3 regions of the Photobacterium sp. GB-50 genome follow, and region 1 is predicted to be linked to each of the others. Evidence: predicted binding sites of a transcription regulator. Region 1 holds the regulator's gene; each other region holds the start of a gene.

Region 1 (7,849 bases):
TTATTAGTGAGAAGATGGGTTATTGGTCGTATTAGCAAATAATTAGGCATGGAATATAAATAAAGATAATTATCATTTATATAAATCAAGGAGTGCAAAACGGAGGGAATTAATTTAATGGCAAAAGTTTGTTATTATGCAATTAAACCAAATAAATATTGAATTTTATAAAGGAAGATAAGGATAATACGGAAATTATTTTTGAAAGGTATACTTAGAAATAAAAGAATGGGGGCTCTTTTATTCCTAAGTATTTTATATTTAAGACAACTTATATTTTTAAGATAAGGCAGATAATAGTTCATTTCGACGTTGCTCAGGAATAACTGACCAATGTTGACCGCTAATTGCGCCTTCCAATGCCCAAAGCAATTCAATACTCAATGGACTTGTTTGTGATTCTTGAAGTGCTTTATATGCGCCAAGAGAGCCCACTGCTAGAAGTTGTTCAATAGTGTTTATGCCTGCTTTTTTAAGCATTCTTTCATTTGATAATCGTAGATTAGGTAAATCTTTAATTCGGTCAGGTACGCAACTCTCCTTTTCTTGCTTGTCTTTTTCTGCTGCATCCAGTGAATACCTACCTTGAGCTACAATCTTTGTGGGTTCATCCCACCATTGGTCGGGTATTGCATAGTGCTTGGTTACAACAGGGAAGCCACGTTTTTTATAAACATAGGGTTCCAAGCCAGCTTGTTTGAATTCCTTTTCAGTTTCAGCATTTGCACGTAAGTGAAGTTTATCGTTCACAACTAATGCAAACATTGTATCACCAGAAAAAATGCCAAAACCGCCAAACATCGACCGTGATTTTATTGAACCAAAATGGTCAAATAATTTTAATGAATCTTTTAATATTGGTTTATCCATGCTTCTACTCGGTGAAAAAATATGAGTGTCACCTAAACATTAAGAGCGAGGAAATAGATTAATTAATCTACACATTGATACTGTCAATATATTGTTAAGTTTGTGTCATAATATTGTCGGTTCAATAATAATCCTTCGGTAACCCCGCTACCTTGAATTATTAACATAATTTTTAGGCCGGTGGTTTTGCGTCTTAATCTTTCAATTAATTTGCCAGTTCGTGACTATATAAAGTTATATTAAATAATACTTTTAATATTAAATCTAAGCTCTCAAAAATGTGATATTGGTTCAGGTATTTGTTCTTAGCTTATTTTAATAAGCTTTATAATTATAAATACTCATGATTGTTTTTTATAAGTAAAAAAAAAGCCAACAAGGTTAACTTATCGGCTTTTCCTTAACATAGAAAGATAAATTTTATTAGTTGAGATCTTTAACCGATTTTCTCTCAACAAGTTTAGGCGTCATTTCAAAGGTTTGACGCTCATGATTCTTGTCTTTCACACGCTCTAGCAAGATTTCGATGGCCTTTTTACCTAAACGACGTTTAGGCTGGTGGATAGTTGTTAGCGGTGGCGCAAAGTAGGGCGCAAGGTCAATGTTATCGTAGCCAATGATTGAGATATCACCAGGAACACGCAGACCTGCCTGTTCAAAGGTACTGATCAGAGCCATAGCCATAATGTCGTTAAAGCAGAAGATAGCAGTAGGGCGATCTTCCATTGCGATAAACTTATGAGCAGCTTCAACGGCTGACTCACACTCAAAGTCACCGTCAAGTAGCCAATTAGCATTAACAGTGAGATCTGCTTCTTTCATCGCTTTACGGAAGCCCTTTAGGCGCTCTTGACAAGTAGACTTATCAACTTGTCCAGATAAACAGCCAATTTTCTTATGACCATTTTCAATAAGGTGCTTAGTCGCAATATAACCGCCGTTTTCAGCGTTATCTAGAATATTATCAGTATGTGGGCTTTCTGGGCCCCAGTCCATGATAACCATAGGAAGATCATTTTTACGCTCAAGTAAATCGAGCAGCATTTGATCCAGATCGCTGCACATAACCAATAGGCCATCAACACGCTTTTCAGAAAGCATACGCAAGTAATCACGTTGTTTTTCTAAGTTACCTTCGGTGTTACATAAGATCAGTGTGTAGCCTGCACCATAACAATATTCTTCAACACCATGCACAACTTCGGCAAAAAATGGGTTAGTCGATTTAGTGACTAACATGCCGATAGTACGTGTTGTATTACATTTTAAGCTTCGCGCTACTGCACTTGGGGCGTAGTTAAGTTCATCTACTGCAGCCAAAACTTTTTGTTGCGTTGCTTCTGCAACAAAGCGTGTTTTATTAATCACGTGCGACACTGTAGTAGTTGATACACCTGCCATACGTGCAACGTCTTTAATGGTTGCCATATTTATTCTTCTTATCATGGTCAGATTAGGATCTGACAAAGGTTTTTGATACCAAATTGATTAATTACGTAGTCTATGGCTTACGAGTTCACTCGCAGAGATGAAGATCCTTTAGTTATTAGCTACTTAATTATTCAATTTGATACCGAATTATAGGGTGTTGCAATTATCATGGATCATAAACAACTAAAGCCGCAGTAAAATGCGGCATTAGAAGATAGAAACTATTTTTACACTAATTACACATGTAATCGCTTGCGATCACATTTTACTGTGTGTTTTGCGTTGTGCAATCTTTCTATTCAACTTGATTGAATTAATTGATCATTAACCGTAAAAACTCGATGTTTGTCATGCTAATAGCTTCAATTTATTGTGTATATCTAGTCATTAATAGATAAAACGTTAAAAAACAGAATGATTGGCTGATAAAAGATAAGGAAAATCACCACTTGGATGAGTATGAACACTGACAGGCCAACCATATAAGGTATCTATTACTTCAGGAGTAAGAACTTGTGTTGGCGTGCCGTCGGCTTTTATTTCTCCTTCATTAAGGAAAATCATCCGATCAGTGTATTGGGCTGCAAGGTTTAAATCGTGCAATACCACAATTACAGCGGCGCCTTGTATAGCCATATTTTGGGCAATTTGTAAGGTGTGGTGCTGGTGGGCGAGATCGAGTGCTGAGGTGGGTTCATCTAACATCAAGATACATTTATCACCGGCTTTACTGAGTTGTGTTAAAACCCGGGCAAGGTGTACACGCTGTTTTTCACCCCCCGATAAGGTGGGGTAGAGACGTTTAGCTAAATTGTTAATATCAACGTATTGCATGCTTGATGCTGTTGCATCTTTCAGTTCAGGCGAAGTGAGCTGCAATGGAATTGCGCCTAGCTCGACAACTTCTTTCGCGGTAAAGGCAAACGATAATGCGCTATGTTGTGGAAGGACACCTAAGTGACATGCCAATTCTTCCCGAGCCCAATTATTAAGCGGTTGATCAAAGAAAGAAACCGTGCCTGATTTTGGCGTAATCTCACCACATAATACTTTTAACAGGGTACTTTTACCTGCACCGTTTGGCCCAAGTAATGCGGTGACTTCTCCTGCGTGAATATCAATATCAAGATGATTTAGCAGGACTTTATCACCGAATTGTAATGATAAGTCGCGAGCCTGAATAACACAGACTTTGTCGCTACTTGCTGTAAAATCGACCTTTGCTGAATGATTTAACGTCATGACATCTGACTCTTTTGATTAACTAATAAATAGATAAAGAAAGGCGCGCCTAACATGGCGGTGATGATCCCAACCGGCAGTTCTTGAGGCGAGAATGCGCTTCGAGCAATCATATCGGCAACCAAGAGGATTAATCCGCCAAGTAAAGCCGAAATTGGCAATAAGGTTTTATGATTTGGACCTGTTAGCATTCTCCCCACATGAGGAATAACCAAGCCAATAAAGCCAATCGGGCCACAAACGGCAACAGTCATACCCACTCCCGCAGCACATGTAATAATTAAATTACGTTTTAGTTTTTGGGTGTTAACCCCCATATGTCGAGCTTCAGCTTCGCCTAATAACAACGCGTTTAAATTACTGGTATGACGATAAAAATAGGTAAAGAGTAACCCGAATGTGCAATAGGCGAGAATAATGCCTGTCCATGTTGCACCAGCCAGTGAACCCATTGACCACAATGATAAATCACGTAAGGCTTGATCGTCGGCAACATAATTGAGTAACCCAAGCCCTGCGCCTGAAATTGCGGTTATCGCGACACCAGCGAGTAGCATGATCATCACCGATGTGCCGTTTTTATCTGTGCCTAAGCGATAAACTAAAACGGTGCTGATTGCGCCGCCAATAAAGGCAAAAATAGGCACAATAGCGAAGTTTAAAAGCTGAGGGAATGATGCGGTGAGAGGGGCAAATAAGACAATGGCCAATGCAGCACCTAAGCCTGCACCGCCCGTGATTCCGATGATCCCAGGATCTGCAAGCGGGTTGCGAAACAGTCCCTGTAGTACAGCGCCACATACAGCTAAAATTGCACCGATAGCAAAACAGAGAAGCGTACGTGGTAAACGAATTTGATGGATCACTAGGCTGACATGTTTAGCAAGTTCATGATCACCGGGTAATAGTGCTAACAAACTTTGTTTATAACTGATCGCCATAGGACCTATAACAATAGAAGAAAGCCCTGTAAAAATAAGTAAGGCGATACTTATTATATAAATATGATGGGCTGAGAAGCGTTTTGCATACATGTAACAACAACCTTACGCACGAATAAATAGGGAAGATAGAGGCGTAATTTAAGGATAAATAGCCTGATTAAGCTTTAAAGCTTCATTAACACTCTCGAGTCCTAAACCACCAATGAGCGCAGTACTTTTTATTGTGAGTAATGCATTATTTGTTGCAGCCGGTGTTGCGGCAATTAATGGCATTTGGGCAATTAGATCTTGCATGTTTTTGATCTTGCTAGCTGTACGTGTGCTCAACAAAATAATATCTGGTTGCATGGTAACAATTGCTTCACCAGATATAGGCTTGTAGTTACTGATTGATGTTGCAGCAGGGTTTTTAGCACCAGCAAGTGTAATGATGCTATCTGCAGTAGTATTACTTCCTGCAATGTTAATTGGGCGACCATCATGGATCATTAAGAACAAGACTTTTTTAGGAGTCTTAATATTGGCAGTTGCAGTATTAATTTTATCTAGCTGAACATTAAGCTTTTGTTTTAGCTTTTCAGCACGATCTTGATGATCAGTGAGTTTAGCAATCTGATCAATACGTGTAAGCAAATCTTTGACGGTTTCCCCTGAGTTAACAATATCAACTTCAACACCTGATTGCTCAAGTAGGTTAAGTGTACTTTGTGGCCCCATTTCATTAGAACCAACAAGGTGAGTCGGGGATAAAGACATTAAGTTCTCAGCTGAAAGCTGGCGGTGATAACCCACTTTAGGAGTTGATTTATCCACTAATCCTTTACTTGTTAGATCAACGGCGACGACTTGATCAGTAGCATCTAAGGCGTTAATGATTTGAGTAACTGAAGCACCAGCACTGATGATTTTATTTTTCTCAGTTGCTGAGTCCGTACTTGCTTGCGCGTAGCTACTAAGTCCTAACACCAGCGTCAATAAAGAGGTTTTTAATAGAGAGAGTTTATGCATTGTTTGATTCTTCCATAAGTAGCTGAGTCGCTTTGATATTATTTTCTTGCAAGAAGGCGAGTAATTTGAGCATTTGTTCAACAGAGGCTGCTTTATCTGCACCAATCACAACAGGTTTCGTTGGGTTAGTTTTCACTTCTTGTAACAAGGCTGTTTTGAAGTCATCCCATTGATTGATTTTTTTACCTTGCAGTGCCCAATAAGGTGCTTCTGATACTAAATTAATAGCAATAGGATCGGCTTGGGTTGTCTGTAATGTTTTGGTTGCTGTTTGTGGTAAATCGACATCGAGGGCTTTAATTTTCACTGTGGCTGTTAACAGTAAAAACACCATGACAATAAAAATAATATCCAGTAATGGAGTCAGGTCTGGATTCATTTCCTCAGTTTGGAAAACGCTACTGTTGGCTTTGATCATGATGCAGTCCCATTAACGGCAGGGTTTTGTTCGCAGGTATCACAGGCTGATGTTTTCCCGTTTTCAGCGTCAACATTCATTCCTTCAAGCCAAAGATTACAACGGTTTAAACTGTGTTCTAGTTTAGCCGTAACATTATCAGCCCATAGCCCAAGTAGTTGTGCACCAGTAATGGCAGGAAGTGCGATGATCAAACCAGCAGCTGTTGTTCGCATAGCAAGACCAAGACCGTCAGCAAGATCGCTGGGAGTCACAGAGCCTGTTGAATGGGAAATACCGGTAAACATATCAATTAAGCCAAGCACTGTACCGAGTAAACCAAGTAACGGACTAATAACACCAATCAGACTTAATAAGCGTAAACCTGAACGTAATTCAGTGCGTTTTTGTATTAACCAAATAGCGGCAGCATCTTCACGTAATGGTTTAGTGAAATGGCGATGCGCAATTAACATCGCAATTCCTTTATAAAGCAAAGGGCGTTGCTGTTTTAGCTCCTCGGTTAAATTATCTAGTGCGTGTTCGTCGTGACGGTTTTGTTGAGCAAGGAGTGCTGTAACTTTTGTTTTGCCTACACCGGTACATAACAAAACTTGAATAAGACGCTCAGTTAAAATCATAACAGTGAGCACAGAACAAATAATAAGAGGCCACGCCATTAGGCCAAGTTGCTGGTTGAGGTTATCAATAAAAGGCATGATTTAATCCAATTTGAAACGAACGGGAATTTGAACACGGTGTGCAATAGCAATGCCGTCAACAATATGGGGTGAGAAGCGCCACTTTTTAATCGCTTTAAGTGCCGCATCATCAAGTACATTGGCACCAGATGATTTAACCAGTTTTTGTTTAACTTGATGACCATCTTTTGCAATCAGTACTTCAACTAAGACTGTGCCTTCAATACCACGACGTTTTGCTAATTGTGGATACTTCACAGCGGAAGGTTTCGTGGCAAACGTGGGTTTTGAGACCAATTGAGGTGAATGTGCTCCAACGGTTGTTTTTTTAGCTTTAGTTGTCTTATTTAATGCCAGTTGTGATGACACAGGCTGGCTAGAATTTGTTGGTTTAAGTTCAAATTTCTCAGTTTTTCGTTGGGCATTTGTTACGTTTTTAGTCGCTGTTTTTTTCTCAACTTTTTTCTGAATATTTTTCGTTACTACTGGCTTCTTTTCTATTTTCTTTGGGGCTTTCTTCGTGGGTTGAACCGGAGCTTTAACTGTTTTCTTTTTCTTTTCAGGTTGTGATTTTTTGACCAACTTTTTCATTGTTGTTTTTGGTGCAGGTGTGTTTTTAACAACCGGTTGAGGAGTCACGATTGCTGAAGGCTGAGCCGTAGCAGGTGCAATGATGGTTTCTGGTTTTATATTAGGTAGTGATACTAAATTGACAGCCACACTCGTCGACTTTTCAAGAGGGACTGTAATGATCTTCTTCTCTGGCATTGCTGACACAATAAGACTGTGGAAGAGAATAGAGGCACAGCCAGCAATGAGATAACGTTTTATATTCACAATGTACGCCTTATTGAACAGATGAAGGAATGTGAACTAAATGTTTAATTGCGGTTTTTTGCATGGTGTATTTCTTAATATAATTCCGTTTATTCAATAGATTAGAGTTGTTTTTCAGATGTAACACTAATGTTTATAACCAGTATAAACATCATTATCCATGAAATACGAATAATATCAATTATCATTTGCAATATTATTTGATCGTTAATATCATGAGCACAGTTAGCCGATGATGTAAGACTTAGACTTGCTCAATTGAGAACGTTTAAGTAACAAAGGCTAAAGTAAAAATGCATAGAATTTATGGACGCAATAAATAGTTTTTTTTCTATGGAAGCTGGTTGTATAGAAAAATATCTAAAGAGAAGGAAAACCAAGGTGTTTGAGCAATACACTCGTGAAGAATTGAAATTGAA
Region 2 (7,849 bases), on a different contig from region 1:
CGTGGTTACCATAAGCCAATTATGATCGCGGGTGGTATGGGTAATATCCGTGCTGATCACGTACAGAAAAAAGAAATTCCAGTTGGCGCGAAGTTAATTGTTCTTGGCGGCCCTGCAATGAATATCGGTCTTGGCGGTGGTGCTGCTTCATCAATGGCATCCGGTCAATCGGCAGAAGATCTGGATTTTGCTTCTGTACAACGTGAAAACCCAGAAATGGAACGTCGCTGTCAGGAAGTGATTGATCGCTGTTGGCAGCTGGGTGACGCTAACCCAATTGCCTTTATTCACGATGTGGGCGCGGGTGGTATTTCAAACGCTTTACCTGAGTTGGTTGATGATGGCGAGCGTGGTGGTAAATTCCAACTTCGTGATGTTCCTAACGATGAACCAGGTATGAGCCCGCTAGAGATTTGGTGTAACGAATCTCAAGAGCGTTATGTTATGGCCGTTGCACCAGAACATATGGCGGTTTTCGATGCGATTTGTCAGCGTGAACGTGCGCCGTATGCCGTTGTGGGTGAAGCGACAGAAGAGCGTCATTTAACCTTAGAAGATAGCCATTTCGACGATACGCCAATTGATATGCCAATGGATATTCTATTGGGCAAAGCGCCGAAAATGCACCGTGATGTAAAATCACAAAAAGTAGAAGGCCAAGCGATTGACCGCAGTGGTATTGACTTAGTTGAAGCGACGCAGCGTATTCTCCGTCTGCCAGCTGTGGCTGAAAAAACCTTCCTTATTACAATTGGCGATCGCACAGTTACCGGCTTGGTTGCACGCGATCAAATGGTAGGTCCATGGCAAGTACCTGTTGCTAACTGTGCAGTTACTGCTGCTAGTTACGATACCTACCATGGTGAAGCGATGTCTATGGGTGAGCGTACACCTGTTGCATTACTCGATTTTGGCGCATCTGCACGCTTAGCTGTCGGTGAAGCGGTTACTAATATTGCGTGTAGCGATATTGGTGATATGAAGCGTATCAATCTTTCGGCTAACTGGATGTCACCAGCAGGTCACCCTGGCGAAGATGCTGGCTTATATGAAGCCGTGAAAGCGGTCGGTGAGGAGTTATGTCCAGCACTTGGTTTGACGATTCCTGTTGGTAAAGACTCAATGTCAATGAAAACCAAGTGGCAACAAGACGGTGAAGAGAAAGAAGTGACGTCTCCATTGTCGCTGATTATCACTGCATTTGGTCGTGTTGAAGATGTGCGTAAAACCGTGACACCTCAGCTGCGTACAGATAAAGGTGATACAAGCCTGTTATTAGTCGATTTAGGTTGTGGTAAAAACCGCCTAGGTGCAACAGCACTGGCGCAGGTTTACAAGCAATTGGGTGATAAGCCAGCTGATGTAGATAGTCCTGAATTACTGAAAGGCTTCTTCTATGCAATGCAATCGTTAGTACGTGATGAAAAACTACTCGCTTACCACGACCGTGGTGATGGTGGCTTATACGTCACGCTAGCGGAAATGGCATTTGCAGGCCACACGGGTATTGAAGTTGATATTAATACTGGCGGTGAAGATGCAGTTGATGATGTATTAGCCTCGCTATTTAACGAAGAGTTAGGTGCCGTTATTCAAGTACGTACTGATGATCTTGATTTTGTTCAGTCGGTACTTGCAGCAAACGGTCTTGAAGCATGCAGCCATATTTTAGGTACTGTGGTTGAAGAAGATGTTGTTCGTATTTGGAATGGCAATGACTTAGTGCTAGAGCAAAACCGTACCGAACTTCGTGCCGTATGGGCTGAAACTACTTACCAAATGCAAGCGATGCGTGATAACCCAGCTGGCGCATTGCAAGAATTTGAAGCCAAGAAAGATACCCAAGATCCGGGTTTAAATGTGAAGCTGACGTTTGATATTAATGATGATGTAGCGGCTCCATTTATTGCCCCTGCGATTAATCTTGGCGCTAAACCGCAAATGGCGATTTTACGTGAGCAAGGGGTTAACTCTCACGTTGAAATGGCGGCAGCCTTTGATCGTGCAGGCTTTGATGCGAAAGATGTTCATATGAGTGACATTTTAGCGGGTAACGTGAAACTTGATGGTTTCAACGGCTTAGTTGCTTGTGGTGGTTTCTCTTACGGTGATGTATTAGGTGCGGGTGAAGGTTGGGCGAAGTCAGTATTGTTTAACAATATTGCGCGTGATCAATTTGAAGCTTTCTTTAACCGTAATGATACGTTGGCATTAGGTGTTTGTAACGGTTGTCAGATGATGTCTAACCTTCGTGACTTAATTCCAGGTGCTGATTTATGGCCGCGTTTTGTACGCAATGAATCTGAGCGTTTTGAAGCTCGTTTTAGCTTGGTTGAAGTACAACAAAGCCCATCATTATTCTTTAACGAAATGGCAGGCTCTCACATGCCAATTGCGGTATCTCATGGTGAAGGTCGTGTTGAAGTGCGTAATGCTGATCATCTTGCTGCATTAGAGCAAGCCGATATTGTTGCACTACGATATATTGATAACTACGGTAAGCTAACAGAACAGTACCCTGCGAACCCTAATGGTTCACCAAACGGTATTACCAGTGTGACGACAACAGATGGCCGTGTAACCATCATGATGCCGCACCCTGAGCGTGTGTTTAGAACCGTTGCAAACTCATGGCACCCAGATGACTGGAGTGAAAATAGCCCATGGATGCGTATGTTTAGAAATGCGCGTGTTAATTTAGGTTAATAAAGAACAGCGTTGAAGAATCAAAAAACCGCCAGAAATGGCGGTTTTTTATTCTTCTTGTATAAAAATCACTTTTTCAACCCTTTAATTGATAATAATCACATTAAAAATTGAAAATAGACGGTTATAATTGGGGAATAAGATGTAATGGAATTTTTATTGCGATAAAGGATTATATATGGGAGAAGGTATTCCCAGAGTTTTACGTTTATGTATTGCATCCCAAATACTGGCAGTGCTGGTTGCGCTGAGCATTTTTCGTCAATTCGACCGATTTGACCAATTTTTTACTACCTCTCAAATAGTTATAGTGCCAAATATTATCGTTTTACTGGTCTTATTTTCTGGCGTGTTGGCAATTATTGGTTTACTAAAAGGTCAAAAATGGGGATTTCTTCCTCTGTATTTCTACATACCTGCTGCAACGATGTTTCTTAATATCAGTATTATTCCGATACTCCCCGAACTTGTCCCTAGTATTTATCGCAATCAGGTGATCTTAGGGCTAAATAGTGTAGTTTTAGTGTATTCAGTTTTTTTATTATTGCGTAGGATGGATCGAAACTTACTGCATGAAGTTTAAATAAATTTAAATTTGTCTGTAGGATCTGCGATAATGAGAGCAATTAAATCAATTGCTTGTAAGTAAAAATATTACTTCTGCTCAGTAAAGGATGATGAGAATGAAAAAAATTGAAGCGATAATTAAGCCATTTAAGCTTGATGATGTTCGTGAGGCATTAGCGGAAGTAGGTATTACTGGCATGACGGTGTCTGAAGTGAAAGGATTTGGACGTCAGAAAGGCCATACCGAATTATACCGTGGCGCAGAATACATGGTCGATTTTTTACCTAAAGTGAAAATTGAAATTGTTGTCACTGATGAAGTAGCAGAGCAATGCATTGATACGATTGTTGAAACGGCACAAACAGGTAAGATTGGTGATGGTAAAATCTTCATGTTTGATATTGAACGTGTAGTGCGTATTCGTACCGGAGAAGAAGACGAAGACGCGATTTAAGTTGTATAAGAATACAAAAAAGGGGCATTACATTGACTGTAATGCTCCTTTTTTATTGCTAATTCACATCAGGGACCACAGGGTTATATCGGCCTGGTTTGTAGTTCATTGCAAGGACAATATTTAGGGTAATTGCACCAAGAATTGAAAGCAATAAAGTGGTTGGGGTAACAAAGAAAAAGGATGCAACCAAGATACAGATATCTATCGACATTTGGATTTTTCCTGCTGAAATACCAAATTTATCTTGAAGGAATAAAACCAGAACATTAAATCCACCAAGACTGGTGTGATGACGGAATAATATCAGCATACCAAGCCCCATCAATAAGCCACCAATCACTGCGCAGTAAATTGGATTAAGCCAACTGATAGCTAATACATGGTGAAGGTTATCCACCATAATAGAGACCAATGCACCAGATAAGACGCTGCTAATAGCAAAAGATTTGCCCATTCTAAACCATGCCATTAAATAAAACGGACAGTTCATTAAAAAATACAGCTTACCAAAAGAGATATCGACAAAATGGGTGAGTAGTAACGCGAGTCCTGTCGTGCCTCCCGTTAATAACTGGCTTTGCTGTAGAAAAAATATGCCCTGAGCAACAATAAATGTCCCCGTTAAAATAGCGATCATATTTTCATGAACAGGATGTTTAATACGACTCAATGGAACAACTCCTTGTAAATAATAAAGCCATAGTAAGAGGGAATAAGAATTTATAAAAGTTTACGTGTGAAAAGCACTTTTTAGCGTTGTAATTTATTTTTTACACTGTTGTAAATAATTTTATTGTTAAAATACTTGCCATCTATATTTGATTTAAAATCGAGCCATGAATCGTATATCAAGATGAAAATTATTCATGCTCTATTGAAAATAAACCGAGTTAATCATTAAGAAAAAGAACAATTAGGACTACCTGATTTAGATCAATTTATGTAAGATAGACGATAATTAACAAGCAAGACGAAAACGTTTGCGTCCACGTGGCGCCTAGCATTGCGATTTTTCAGTTTTTGCTCAAAATGGTATTTAACTTAGCTGAGTTAGGAGATACAGATGCTAAAGCGCGATATGAATATTGCTGATTATGATGCGGAACTATTTGCAGCCATTCAGGAAGAAACAGCTCGTCAGGAAGAACACATCGAGTTGATTGCTTCTGAAAACTACACAAGCCCACGTGTAATGGAAGCGCAAGGCTCTCAGCTAACAAACAAATATGCTGAAGGTTACCCAGGCAAGCGCTATTACGGTGGTTGTGAGTTTGTTGATAAAGCCGAGCAACTGGCTATCGACCGTGCTTGTCAGCTATTTGGTGCAGAATACGCGAACGTTCAGCCTCACTCAGGCTCACAAGCGAACAATGCTGTTTACATGGCACTTCTGAATGCTGGCGATACCGTACTAGGTATGAGTCTTGCTCACGGCGGCCACTTAACTCACGGTTCACCTGTAAACTTCTCTGGTAAGCTTTACAACGTGATCCCATACGGTATCGATGAAAGCGGTCAAATTGATTACGCTGAAGTTGAAGCGTTAGCGCTTGAGCATAAACCAAAGATGATCATCGGTGGTTTTTCAGCTTACTCTCAAATTGTTGATTGGAAACGCATGCGTGAAATCGCAGACAAAGTTGGCGCGTACTTCTTTGTGGATATGGCGCACGTAGCGGGTCTGATTGCAGCGGGTGTTTATCCTAACCCAGTTCCACATGCACATGTTGTTACAACAACAACGCACAAAACACTAGCAGGTCCTCGTGGTGGTCTTATCCTTTCTAATGAAGGTGAAGATCTTTATAAGAAGCTGAACTCTGCAGTATTCCCTGGTGGTCAAGGTGGCCCTCTAATGCATGTTATTGCGGCAAAAGCAGTCGCATTTAAAGAAGCAATGGAGCCAGAATTTAAAGACTACCAAGCACGTGTTGTTGAAAACGCAAAAGTAATGGTAGGTGAATTCCTAGAGCGCGGTTACAAGATTGTTTCTGGTAGCACTGAAAACCACTTATTCCTTGTTGATTTGATCGATAAAGGTATCACTGGTAAAGAAGCCGATGCAGCACTAGGTGCCGCTAACATCACAGTTAACAAAAACAGTGTACCAAATGACCCACGTAGCCCATTTGTAACATCAGGGATCCGTGTTGGCACACCGTCTATTACTCGTCGTGGCTTTACTGCTGATGATGCGCGTCAACTTGCAGGTTGGATGTGTGATGTTTTAGACAATGTTGATAACGAAGAAGTTATTGCAGAAACAAAAGCAAAAGTTTTAGATATTTGTAAGCGTCTACCTGTTTACGCTTAATCTACTTAGATGCATTAAGTAACATAACTGTCGAGTTATGATGATAAAGGCTTACCACTAGGTAAGCCTTTTTTATATTTTGCGCTTTTTCGGAGTGAACAATAAACCGACTATTCGTGGCTTTTTAATCAAAATGAGTAGAAAAACAGGGTGAATATTCTCATTAACGGTTTTAAATGAGTTACACTGAAGCGATTAAATGTAGGAGGCTAAATGCATTGTCCTTTTTGCGGTGCGAATGACACCAAAGTAATCGATTCACGATTGGTTGCGGATGGCCACCAAGTGCGCCGACGCCGCCAATGTTTAGCTTGTAATGAACGTTATACGACCTTTGAAACGGCCGAATTGGTAATGCCTCGTGTGGTGAAAACCAATGGCAATCGTGATCCGTTTAATGAAGAAAAACTTCGAGGTGGTATTCAACGCGCATTAGAAAAACGCCCTGTGAGTACGGATGACATCGAGCGTGCGATTAATAATATTAAAACTCGTTTACGCGCAACTGGAGAGCGAGAAGTGCCTTCAGAGATGATCGGCAACTTAGTGATGGAAGCATTAAAAGAGCTCGATAAAGTCGCCTATATTCGCTTTGCATCGGTTTACCGTAGTTTTGAAGATATTCGTGAGTTTGGTGAAGAAATAGCCAAACTAGAACGTTAAGCTGAGTGTAATGTTTACTAACCTTGATACACGATTAATGCTACGCGCTATTCAGTTAGCTAAACGTGGTTGTTTTACAACAGCGCCAAACCCGAAGGTGGGTTGTGTTATTGCTAATGGCGATGAAATCCTTGGTGAAGGTTTTCATTTTCGCGCGGGAGAATCCCATGCGGAGGTGTTTGCATTAAAACAAGCAGGTGCGCGCGCGAAAGGTGCAACAGCCTATGTCACTTTAGAGCCCTGCTCTCATTACGGACGCACACCACCTTGCGCTGAAGCATTAATTAAATCAGGCGTAAGTAGAGTTATTTGTGCCATGGTTGATCCTAACCCGTTAGTGGCTGGATGTGGCGTTGAAATGTTGCAAAAAGCGGGGGTAGATGTGCAAGTAGGGCTTCTTAAAGAAGAGGCTCAAGCCATTAATAAAGCGTTCATTAAACAAATGACAACCAAGATGCCGTATGTTGAATTAAAACTGGCATCAAGTCTTGACGGTAAAACAGCGTTAGCGAACGGTGAAAGTAAATGGATCACTGGGCCTTATGCTCGTGCTGATGTTCAACGTCATCGTGCGCAAGCTGGTGCAATATTATCAACCAGTGCCACTGTTATCGCTGATGATCCATCACTGAATGTGCGTTGGAGTGAGTTGGGTACACAGATTCAAGATGAATATCTACAAGCAGATGTTCGTCAACCTATTCGCGTTATTATTGACAGCCAAAACCGATTAACCCCGGCATATCAGTTATTTCACCTTCCGGGAGAAACGATTTTGGCACGCGCAGAAATAGGTAATGAAGATTGGCCTGACTCCGTGTCTCAGTGGATAATTCCTACCCGAGAAAATAGCCAACAACTCGATCTCACATTACTCATGCGTAAGTTAGCAGAAAATGGCATAAACCATATTTGGGTTGAAGCTGGCGCTGGGCTTGCGGGTGGATTACTTGAAGCACAATTAGTTGATTGTTTGATTTTATATCAGGCCCCAAAATTAATGGGGGCTGATAGTCGTAGTTTAATGAATTTATCGCCATTAACCGCGATGGATCAAGTTATCGATCTGAATATTACAGATCTACGTATGGTTGATTGTGATGTAAAAATTACAGCCACCGTTAAACGCTGTTAATCAATA
Region 3 (7,849 bases), on a different contig from region 1:
TAGCTACCATTGTTCCTGCTAAAGCGATTGCACCGATAATCTTTGTTTTCATTTTCCTAGTCCTTCGTGGTTGCTTATTACTGTAGATATAAATGAACGTGACAAAGATTAGGAAAGTTGTGTGACACTTATGTTTCAGAACTTTGAACACTCTATGAATGTTGTCACAAATACTTAATAGGGATTAATTGGGGCGTTAATTGAATGTTATTAAAGCGGTAAGTGTGCTTTATCGCTATTTGGTATCTTGTTTTTATGGGGTAATTTATATAGTTACAGCTGCTTGTGAGCGATTTTTCACCTATTTATATTCTCAAAGATTGAATGTTACGATGCGTAGAACTTAATCGTTGTTAGATGAAAGCTTATTTACGATATGAATATGAGCCTCTATATCAGAAAGTTGTTTGACACTTTATCTATAGTAAAATGAACGGTTGTAATGGATAGTTAAATTGTAATGACTTCCTAACCAGACTTTTTATGTTAATAAAGGCTATCGATGTTAAAAAAAGCGCAGCAAATGGTGGTGTTTAATGCTCTAACCAAGCAGAAGAGTTTTACAAAGGCTGCTCAATTACTGGAAATTTCGCGTACTCAAGTGAGTAAACTGGTTCAACAATTAGAAGAACGTCTAGGTGTACAACTCGTACAGCGAACAACACGTTCTTTTGCGTTAACAGAATCAGGGCGAATTTTTGCGAAACATTGCGAAGTTGTTGTCGATGAAATTAATGAAGCTGAGAGTGAGCTGTTGATTTTTGGTGATAGCCAGCAAGGATCATTACGGGTGGGTATTGCCCAGTCATTTGCTTCAAATCATGTGGCGCCTTATATCAATGAATTTCATGAACAAAACCCATTAGTTAATCTTGAACTCAGCTTATTTGATCATCGTGTTGATTTGATCTCAGAGCAATTAGACTTATGGATAGGTTTTATGGATTCTCCTCCTCAAGGTTTTGTTGCTCGCCACTTAACAAATTGTGACTTTGTTTTAGTCGCGAGCCCTGATTATTTAGCAAAATATGGTGTGCCTTATCATCCTGATGATTTACAACATCACAATTGTATTACGTATTTTAGTCGTGAGCGTAAAGACAATATTTGGAATTTCAGCTTAGGTAATGAAGAACAACAGGTGAAGGTAACGGGCAATTATCGAGTGGATTCTGCTGATGCAATACGCGATGCAACCATTTCTGGTAATGGAGTAGGGTACTTAGCGACGTATTTATTAAAAGATGAAATCCGCCAAGGTAAATTAATTCGGTTAATGCCTGATTGGCAGTTAACACAACATATGCCATTGTATGCAGTTTATCCTCGCCATAAGTATTTACCCTCGAAGGTGAATCTTTTTATTGAGTTTATTCGTGAACATATCGCGTTAGGGAATATCTCATGTCAGGTATAGTGAGCCATTAAACTTTTCATGTTGGTAAGTCTTTATTTTCATCAATCATATGATGTAAAAAACAGCAGCGTGACGCAAACGGTTAGCTAAACGCTGTTTTAAATGTTTCTAATTGTAAATTATGGGAACAATACTATCCCATATAAGAACCAATCAAACGCTTTTCGTTTGCTTAGCTTGAAAAGTAGCCGTTTCCTGTGTTTTTTGTTTCTCGATTGTTAATTGTAATAACAATTTGATCCTTGTCACGTTTTTATTTCTCAATAGAATCCCCCCGCAATCGTTTACTACTACACATTGGAGATTGACCATGCATTATTTGGTCGGCATCTTAGGCATTATTGTTATTTTTGCCGTTGGTTTTTCATTTTCAGAAAATCGTCGTGCAATTAATTGGCGTAGCGTGTTGGGTGCATTTTGTATTCAAGTTATTTTTGCGGGCTTCATTTTATACATTCCTATTGGTCGTGTAGTTTTAAACAGCATATCTGGTGCCGTATCCGGTATTCTTGAATATGGCCATGAAGGTACGGAATTTCTGTTCGGTCAATTAGCACAATTTAAATTAGGTTTCATTTTCGCTGTTAACGTTTTGCCTTCAATTGTGTTTTTCTCTGCGCTAATTTCTGTACTGTATTACTTAGGCGTTATGAAATGGGTGATCAGTACGATTGGTGGCATATTACAAAAGCTACTGGGTACAACACGTACAGAGTCAATGTCTGCAACGGCTAATATTTTTGTCGGTTCAGTGGAAGCGCCTTTAGTTGTTCGACCATTTTTGGCTCGAATGACACGTTCAGAATTATTCGCAGTAATGGTTGGCGGTTTAGCATCTGTTGCTGGTGGTACCATGGTGGGATATGCGGGATTAGGTGTTCAGCTTAAGTACCTTATCGCAGCAAGCTTTATGTCTGCTCCTGCAGGTTTGATGATGGCAAAGTTGCTTGTTCCTCAGACTGAAGGTGTTCACACCATGGAAGAAGAAGACGATGGTGAAGAAGACGAACCAGTTAATATGGTTGATGCCGCTTCTCGTGGTGCGTTAAGTGGTTTACAAATAGCTATGGCAGTCGGCGCAAGTTTACTGGCGGTTATCAGTTTAATCGCGCTTGTGAATGGCGGCTTAGGTCATATTGGTAACTGGTTAGCCTCTTTGGGTCAGTGGTTAGGTTTTAACTGGGATGGTTTACATCATTTAAGCCTTGATATGATCTTTGGCTATCTATTTGCGCCTGTTGCATGGTTAATTGGTGTGCCATGGTCAGAAGCAACAACCGCTGCAAGTTTGATCGGTACTAAAATTGCCGTTAATGAATTTATTGCATTCGCTGATTTAATGAAGCCAGAAACTGTCGCTAAATTAAGTGAGCACTCCCAAGCGATTGTGACCTTTGCATTGTGTGGTTTTGCTAACTTAACCTCTATTGCAATGTTAATGGGCGGTTTAGGTGGTATTGTCCCACAACGTCGTCCTGAGATTGCACGTTTAGGTATGAAAGCTATTTTTGCTGCAACACTTGCTAATTTAATGAGTGCGACATTGGCAGGTTTATTTATTCCTCTTTCACTGTAGTATAGAAAGCAGAATAAAATACAAAAACAGAGAGCCGAGGCTCTCTGTTTTTGTATATGTGTTTCAAGTCGCGATTAAATAACAAAAAGGAAACGAATATCATGAAATCTGATGTGGATAAGCTTGTAGCAAAACATGCTGAACTCATTCATAGCGATGGATTGAAAGTTCGCTCACATACTCAGCGAGAAGACGGTGAGTGGATCCTGCATACGTTGATGATTGAAGGTTACGACGTCCCATTTAAATTTAAACGAAAGAAAAAATATCAAAGTTTAAATGGCTGTAAGGTGAATATGACCTATTACCCTGAAGTGATAATGGTGGCAGGGTTTGAAGTTGAAACGATGAAAGTGGTTCGAATTAAGCGCTATTAATGATTTTCCTTATTTCAAAGAAAAACGCCAAGATGCATAAATAGCAACCTTGGCGTTTTTTTATCACGTATATGGATACGGGTTAACGTTGACTATTCATTTGTTGAAGCTTATCTCCGATAGGACCTGAGAAATTAAAGCCATCATGAACATCCCAGTTAATTGACCACGTCATTACACCGCCAAAGTTAGGATACAGTTTAGTCGGTACGACCGAGCCACAGCTACTGCCTTTGGTGACACAATCTAGTGCATCAATAATATTTTGTGTTGGTGCTTGTCCAGAGTTCGCGGAACTTGGTCCTGACGGCAAGCCAATCGCAACTTGATCATCGCGAAGTGGTGCAAATTGACTGCCATCTGCCAGTTCAAACCCTTCTACTAACATTTTGACTGAAGCCACCATCATATCAACCGATCCTTCAGGGGCGACTCCTGACGTATATGGATTTGCTAAACCACCGTTGTTATATAGTTGTACATGCAGCAGATTTAGCATGTCACGTAACTCATTTATCATCGGGATGTAAGCGCCCCAAATTCCTGAGTAAGCAATCATGCCGCCTTGAACATAAGGGTGTTCTGGTGCCATGGTTAAATACATATCACCACCAATGTTGGCTTCGATTTGTTTTAACGCAACGGGTAAACGGGCTTGGATCTCTGTGCCATGGAGTAAGTTTGACCCACTTTCTAAGTCAATATCGAGTCCGTCAAATCCCCACTCATTAATAATATCAGTCAAGCTTGAAACAAAGTTTGCTTGGTCGGCATCGTTATTTAAAGTGATAGTACCCTCAGCACCACCCAGTGAAAGAACGATGATTTTACCTTGTGCGCGTAATTCACGAACATCATCTTTAAATTGTTGTGGATCAAGCGGCTCACAACTACTGCGAATGTCACCGTTGTATAAATTAAAGTGAACAGTACCGTCGCTGTTGCGATCATTATCAGCAAATGCGATATCGATAATATCCCAAGCGGGTGAAATATCACGAAGACGTATTGGACAGCCAGAGCCATTAACGAAGTTATGCCAATAGCCAATTAAGTTATGTTGAGTCTCAATCGGTTCTTGAACTTTTACACTGGCTGCGGTTGATAGTGCGGTTTCACCGTTACCATTCGTAGCGAGGGCTGTGACAGTGTAATTACCTGCAGATTGCGCCGTCCAAGAACTGCTATAAGGTGCAGTTTTATCGGTTGCAACAACATTGCCGTTAATAATGAAATCAACTTGTCGAACATCACCGGCTAGTGCTGTCGCTGTTGCTGAAAGGGTGAGTGCTTTACCTAGTGTGACAACAGAGCCACTACTTGGAGATGTTAAGCTAGTAACAAGAGCCTGATCGCTTACAGTAACCGTAGCGCTAGCTTCATTCGTGTTCGCTTCATTATCAGTGGCAACGGCTTTAATCGTGGTATTACCTAAATCTGATGCTAACCACTGTGTGCTATAAGGAGCTGTGAGAACGGTGTCAATAAGTTGTTCGTTAGCATAGAAACTGACTTGTTCGATAGTACCATCGGCATCAGTAGCATCAGCATCAATCGTCAGAGTCGTTCCTGCTAATACCGTTTGTTGATCACTAAGAGAGGTGATCTTAACGTCAGGAGCAATGGCGCAAATTCCTAAATCTGTCCATGCATCTGTCCAATACTGTCCCTCACCAGGCTTATAAGCCCAATCAGATGATGATGAACACCAACCTGCGATGTCACAACGGTATTTATGATTATTACTCTCTACTAAATCACCTGCTAGATAATCAGTACCAGATTTAAAGGTTGGAATATCACCACAACCACCACCAACAATAACGTCATCAACAGTAAGAGTTATCGCACTTGATGTGGTTGTACTATTTTCATTGTCTGTTGCTTTGGCTGTAATTTGATGATTACCAGCCGTTGATGTCCATTGTGCAGTGAATGGGGCTGAAGAACTTGTTGCGATTAGTTGGTTATCAACAAAGAACGCTACCTGAGTGACGGAGCCATCTTTATCTTCGGCATTGGCTGTGATCGTTACCGTATCGCCTTCAGAAATAGGAGTATCAGATGTTGGTGAACTAATTGAAATACTTGGCGCAAGGTTTTCACTCGCTGAAACGACACTAATATTCACAACATCTGTTTTAGTGGCATTTTCATTATCCGTTGCTGTGGCTGTAATGGTGTAGTTACCAAGCACCGTTGTCCAATTAATTTGGTATGGGGCTGTATCGACAACTGCAATAGATTGTTGGTTTATGAAAAACTCAACATGTTGAATAGAACCGTCTTTATCACTTGCGTTGGCAGCTAACGTAATATCTGTTTGCGCGGTTAATTGTGCATTATTAAGCGGTGAGATCAGTGTTACGGATGGATCTTGATTCCCACTGCTCATGCAGCTGTCTACTAATGTCCATTCTTGCCAAGGGCCTGAGTGATTTGAAGGCTGATTGCCTTGAGACCACCAATTTGCATTATAGATGTTGTTGTCTTGTTGGACTTGGCTACCGCCATTATAGGCTATATTTGCTTGCCATTTGGCGATATTAGAACAATCTGCCGCGTAAGCATGTGATGTGCTAAAGGCGACGGCTAACGCACAGGTAAGAAGTGTCTTTTGCATTGTCTATCCCTATTGCAGTTAAAATTCCTCGAAAGTGAGTAGAATAATAATGCGAGAGAAAGTGAATAAATGTTAAAAACAAGGTGCTTAACTTTTAAGCTTTATTAAGTCACTCACAGTGTAAATAGAATACAAAGTGAATGTCATTTTTATTTTTGAGCGGTCTCACAACAAAGAGATAGTTAAAATTGCTTGGCTGTGATTCTAAAAAGGAATACATTTTGTGTAACAGGCTTATTAGCCTAGAAATATCGGACTAAAGGAAGAAAAATGGATTGGTATCTTGCTGTTTTAAAAAAATATGCACAGTTTAATGGTCGTTCACGTCGTAAAGAGTTTTGGTTTTTTACGCTTTTTAGCGCTTTGATCAGTATGGCACTAGGGTTTGCTGATAGTCTTTTAGGTTTACCAACCATTGGGGATGACTATGGCGTATTAGCGGCATTATATTCACTGTTTATTGTTATCCCTAATATTGCCGTGATTGTCCGTCGTTTACATGATCAAGATCGTACCGGTTGGTGGGCACTGATCATGTTTGTTCCGATTGTTGGTATCTTAGTGCTGATCTATTTTATGGTACAAGACAGCAAGCCAGGTGATAACCGATTTGGTCCCAACCCAAAACAAAATGAAGGTTCATTCACGGTGTAAATACCAATTAATCATTATATTGAACGTAAAGCTCAGACAAAAGTTCTGGGCTTTTTTATGTGTGAAATTTAAGCAGCCAATGAAAAAAAGTATAAATTGATAAACGTTCCCTTGCATATCTTAGTGTGTTTGGTAAAAAGAAATGAGCGAATATGGAAAGCGCGGTTATTTTTGTAGGAGGCAACGATGCTTATTGCTGATAAATTATTAAGTAAAGCAATTCAAGAGCAAGTAAAGCGTGAAGGTGCGTTGAACGCTTTAGAAACCGTATATTCAAAAGCGCGTTATGCACACTTTAAGCGTGTGAAATGGGGTACTCAGTTCTTTGATGGTATTCAGTTTGGCGACGGTAGCTTAATTGCTGTAAAACCAGGTTCATTTAACCGCTTAACTCTCGTTAGCCTTGCTTCAGAAAAGCACGTGGGGTGATAACCCATTATTCTGAGTAGTGCTCTCGTTAAAGCATTCTATAAGCCTATTGGTGGCAAGCCCTGAAGGCTTATATAAGCAGATTGCTGGTCTGAGGATATAATCTATTATTTCATTCTTTAGAAATGTGTTTTAGTATTGCAACAGATGAGTGATGTTCGTTTTGACCGAAATGAAACATCATGACCACTCATCATTATTAATATCGTTTTTGGAGTACGATTAATGTTGTGTAACTTTTCTATTCATCAAGTTCAACGACAATGCTCGTTGGCTGTCTTTTCGAACCTATCTTTATATTCATCTCGATTTAGTCACGGCTATTAATTAGCCGACAATCTAAAGATTAAAATCATTTGATAATACGCAGCCATAAGCTGAGGCTTTGTGTTGCATATATAAAGTAAGGGTATTGTGTGAATTTAAAATTAATAGGTAGCTCGCTGATTATTGCGGGTACAGCACTCGGTGCAGGAATGCTCGCTATTCCAATGGTATTGGCTCAGTTTGGCTTATTGTCAGGCACAATTTTAATGTTGATTATTTGGAGTGGTACTACGTATTCAGCATTATTATTACTTGAAGCCAGTATTAAAGTTCGCGGTGGTTTAGGTATGAACACTATCGCGAAACAATCATTAGGAAAGGGTGGACAGTTAATCACTAATGGCTTGTTATACGCACTATTAATATGTTTATTAATGGCTTACATCATTGGTGCCGGCGACTTAGTGCATAAAATGGTACTGAATTTAGATTTAGATATCTCGTTA

The links. The regulator PurR, encoded in region 1, represses purine synthesis genes. The targets are predictions, from matches to a motif close to TNANGNAAACGTTTNCNTNA.
Region 2: glyA (serine hydroxymethyltransferase) is a predicted target of PurR. The motif match lies at 4,700-4,719, and genes of this name have one in related genera.
Region 3: C9J41_RS04480 (NupC/NupG family nucleoside CNT transporter) is a predicted target of PurR. The motif match lies at 1,488-1,507, and genes of this name have one in related genera.

What each region holds. Positions count from the first base shown of each region.
Region 1 is NZ_PYNX01000017.1:11,733-19,581, forward strand. Features, by position in the region: gene C9J41_RS16935 (TfoX/Sxy family DNA transformation protein) at 280-870, opposite strand; cyclic di-GMP riboswitch class I at 1,005-1,095, opposite strand; gene purR (HTH-type transcriptional repressor PurR) at 1,294-2,298, opposite strand; gene C9J41_RS16945 (heme ABC transporter ATP-binding protein) at 2,704-3,543, opposite strand; gene C9J41_RS16950 (iron ABC transporter permease) at 3,540-4,577, opposite strand; gene C9J41_RS16955 (hemin ABC transporter substrate-binding protein) at 4,626-5,495, opposite strand; gene C9J41_RS16960 (biopolymer transporter ExbD) at 5,488-5,913, opposite strand; gene C9J41_RS16965 (MotA/TolQ/ExbB proton channel family protein) at 5,910-6,611, opposite strand; gene C9J41_RS16970 (energy transducer TonB) at 6,615-7,430, opposite strand; gene hutX (heme utilization cystosolic carrier protein HutX) at 7,812-7,849, shown strand, end outside.
Region 2 is NZ_PYNX01000001.1:577,440-585,288, reverse strand. Features, by position in the region: gene purL (phosphoribosylformylglycinamidine synthase) at 1-2,706, shown strand, start outside; gene C9J41_RS02635 (hypothetical protein) at 2,885-3,289, shown strand; gene glnB (nitrogen regulatory protein P-II) at 3,390-3,728, shown strand; gene C9J41_RS02625 (YitT family protein) at 3,787-4,401, opposite strand; gene glyA (serine hydroxymethyltransferase) at 4,795-6,045, shown strand; gene nrdR (transcriptional regulator NrdR) at 6,259-6,708, shown strand; gene ribD (bifunctional diaminohydroxyphosphoribosylaminopyrimidine deaminase/5-amino-6-(5-phosphoribosylamino)uracil reductase RibD) at 6,719-7,843, shown strand.
Region 3 is NZ_PYNX01000002.1:402,696-410,544, forward strand. Features, by position in the region: gene C9J41_RS04470 (phosphate ABC transporter substrate-binding protein) at 1-52, opposite strand, end outside; gene C9J41_RS04475 (LysR family transcriptional regulator) at 503-1,417, shown strand; gene C9J41_RS04480 (NupC/NupG family nucleoside CNT transporter) at 1,728-2,993, shown strand; gene C9J41_RS04485 (hypothetical protein) at 3,095-3,370, shown strand; gene C9J41_RS04490 (Ig-like domain-containing protein) at 3,453-5,993, opposite strand; gene C9J41_RS04495 (DUF805 domain-containing protein) at 6,264-6,647, shown strand; gene C9J41_RS04500 (hypothetical protein) at 6,834-7,076, shown strand; gene C9J41_RS04505 (amino acid permease) at 7,493-7,849, shown strand, end outside.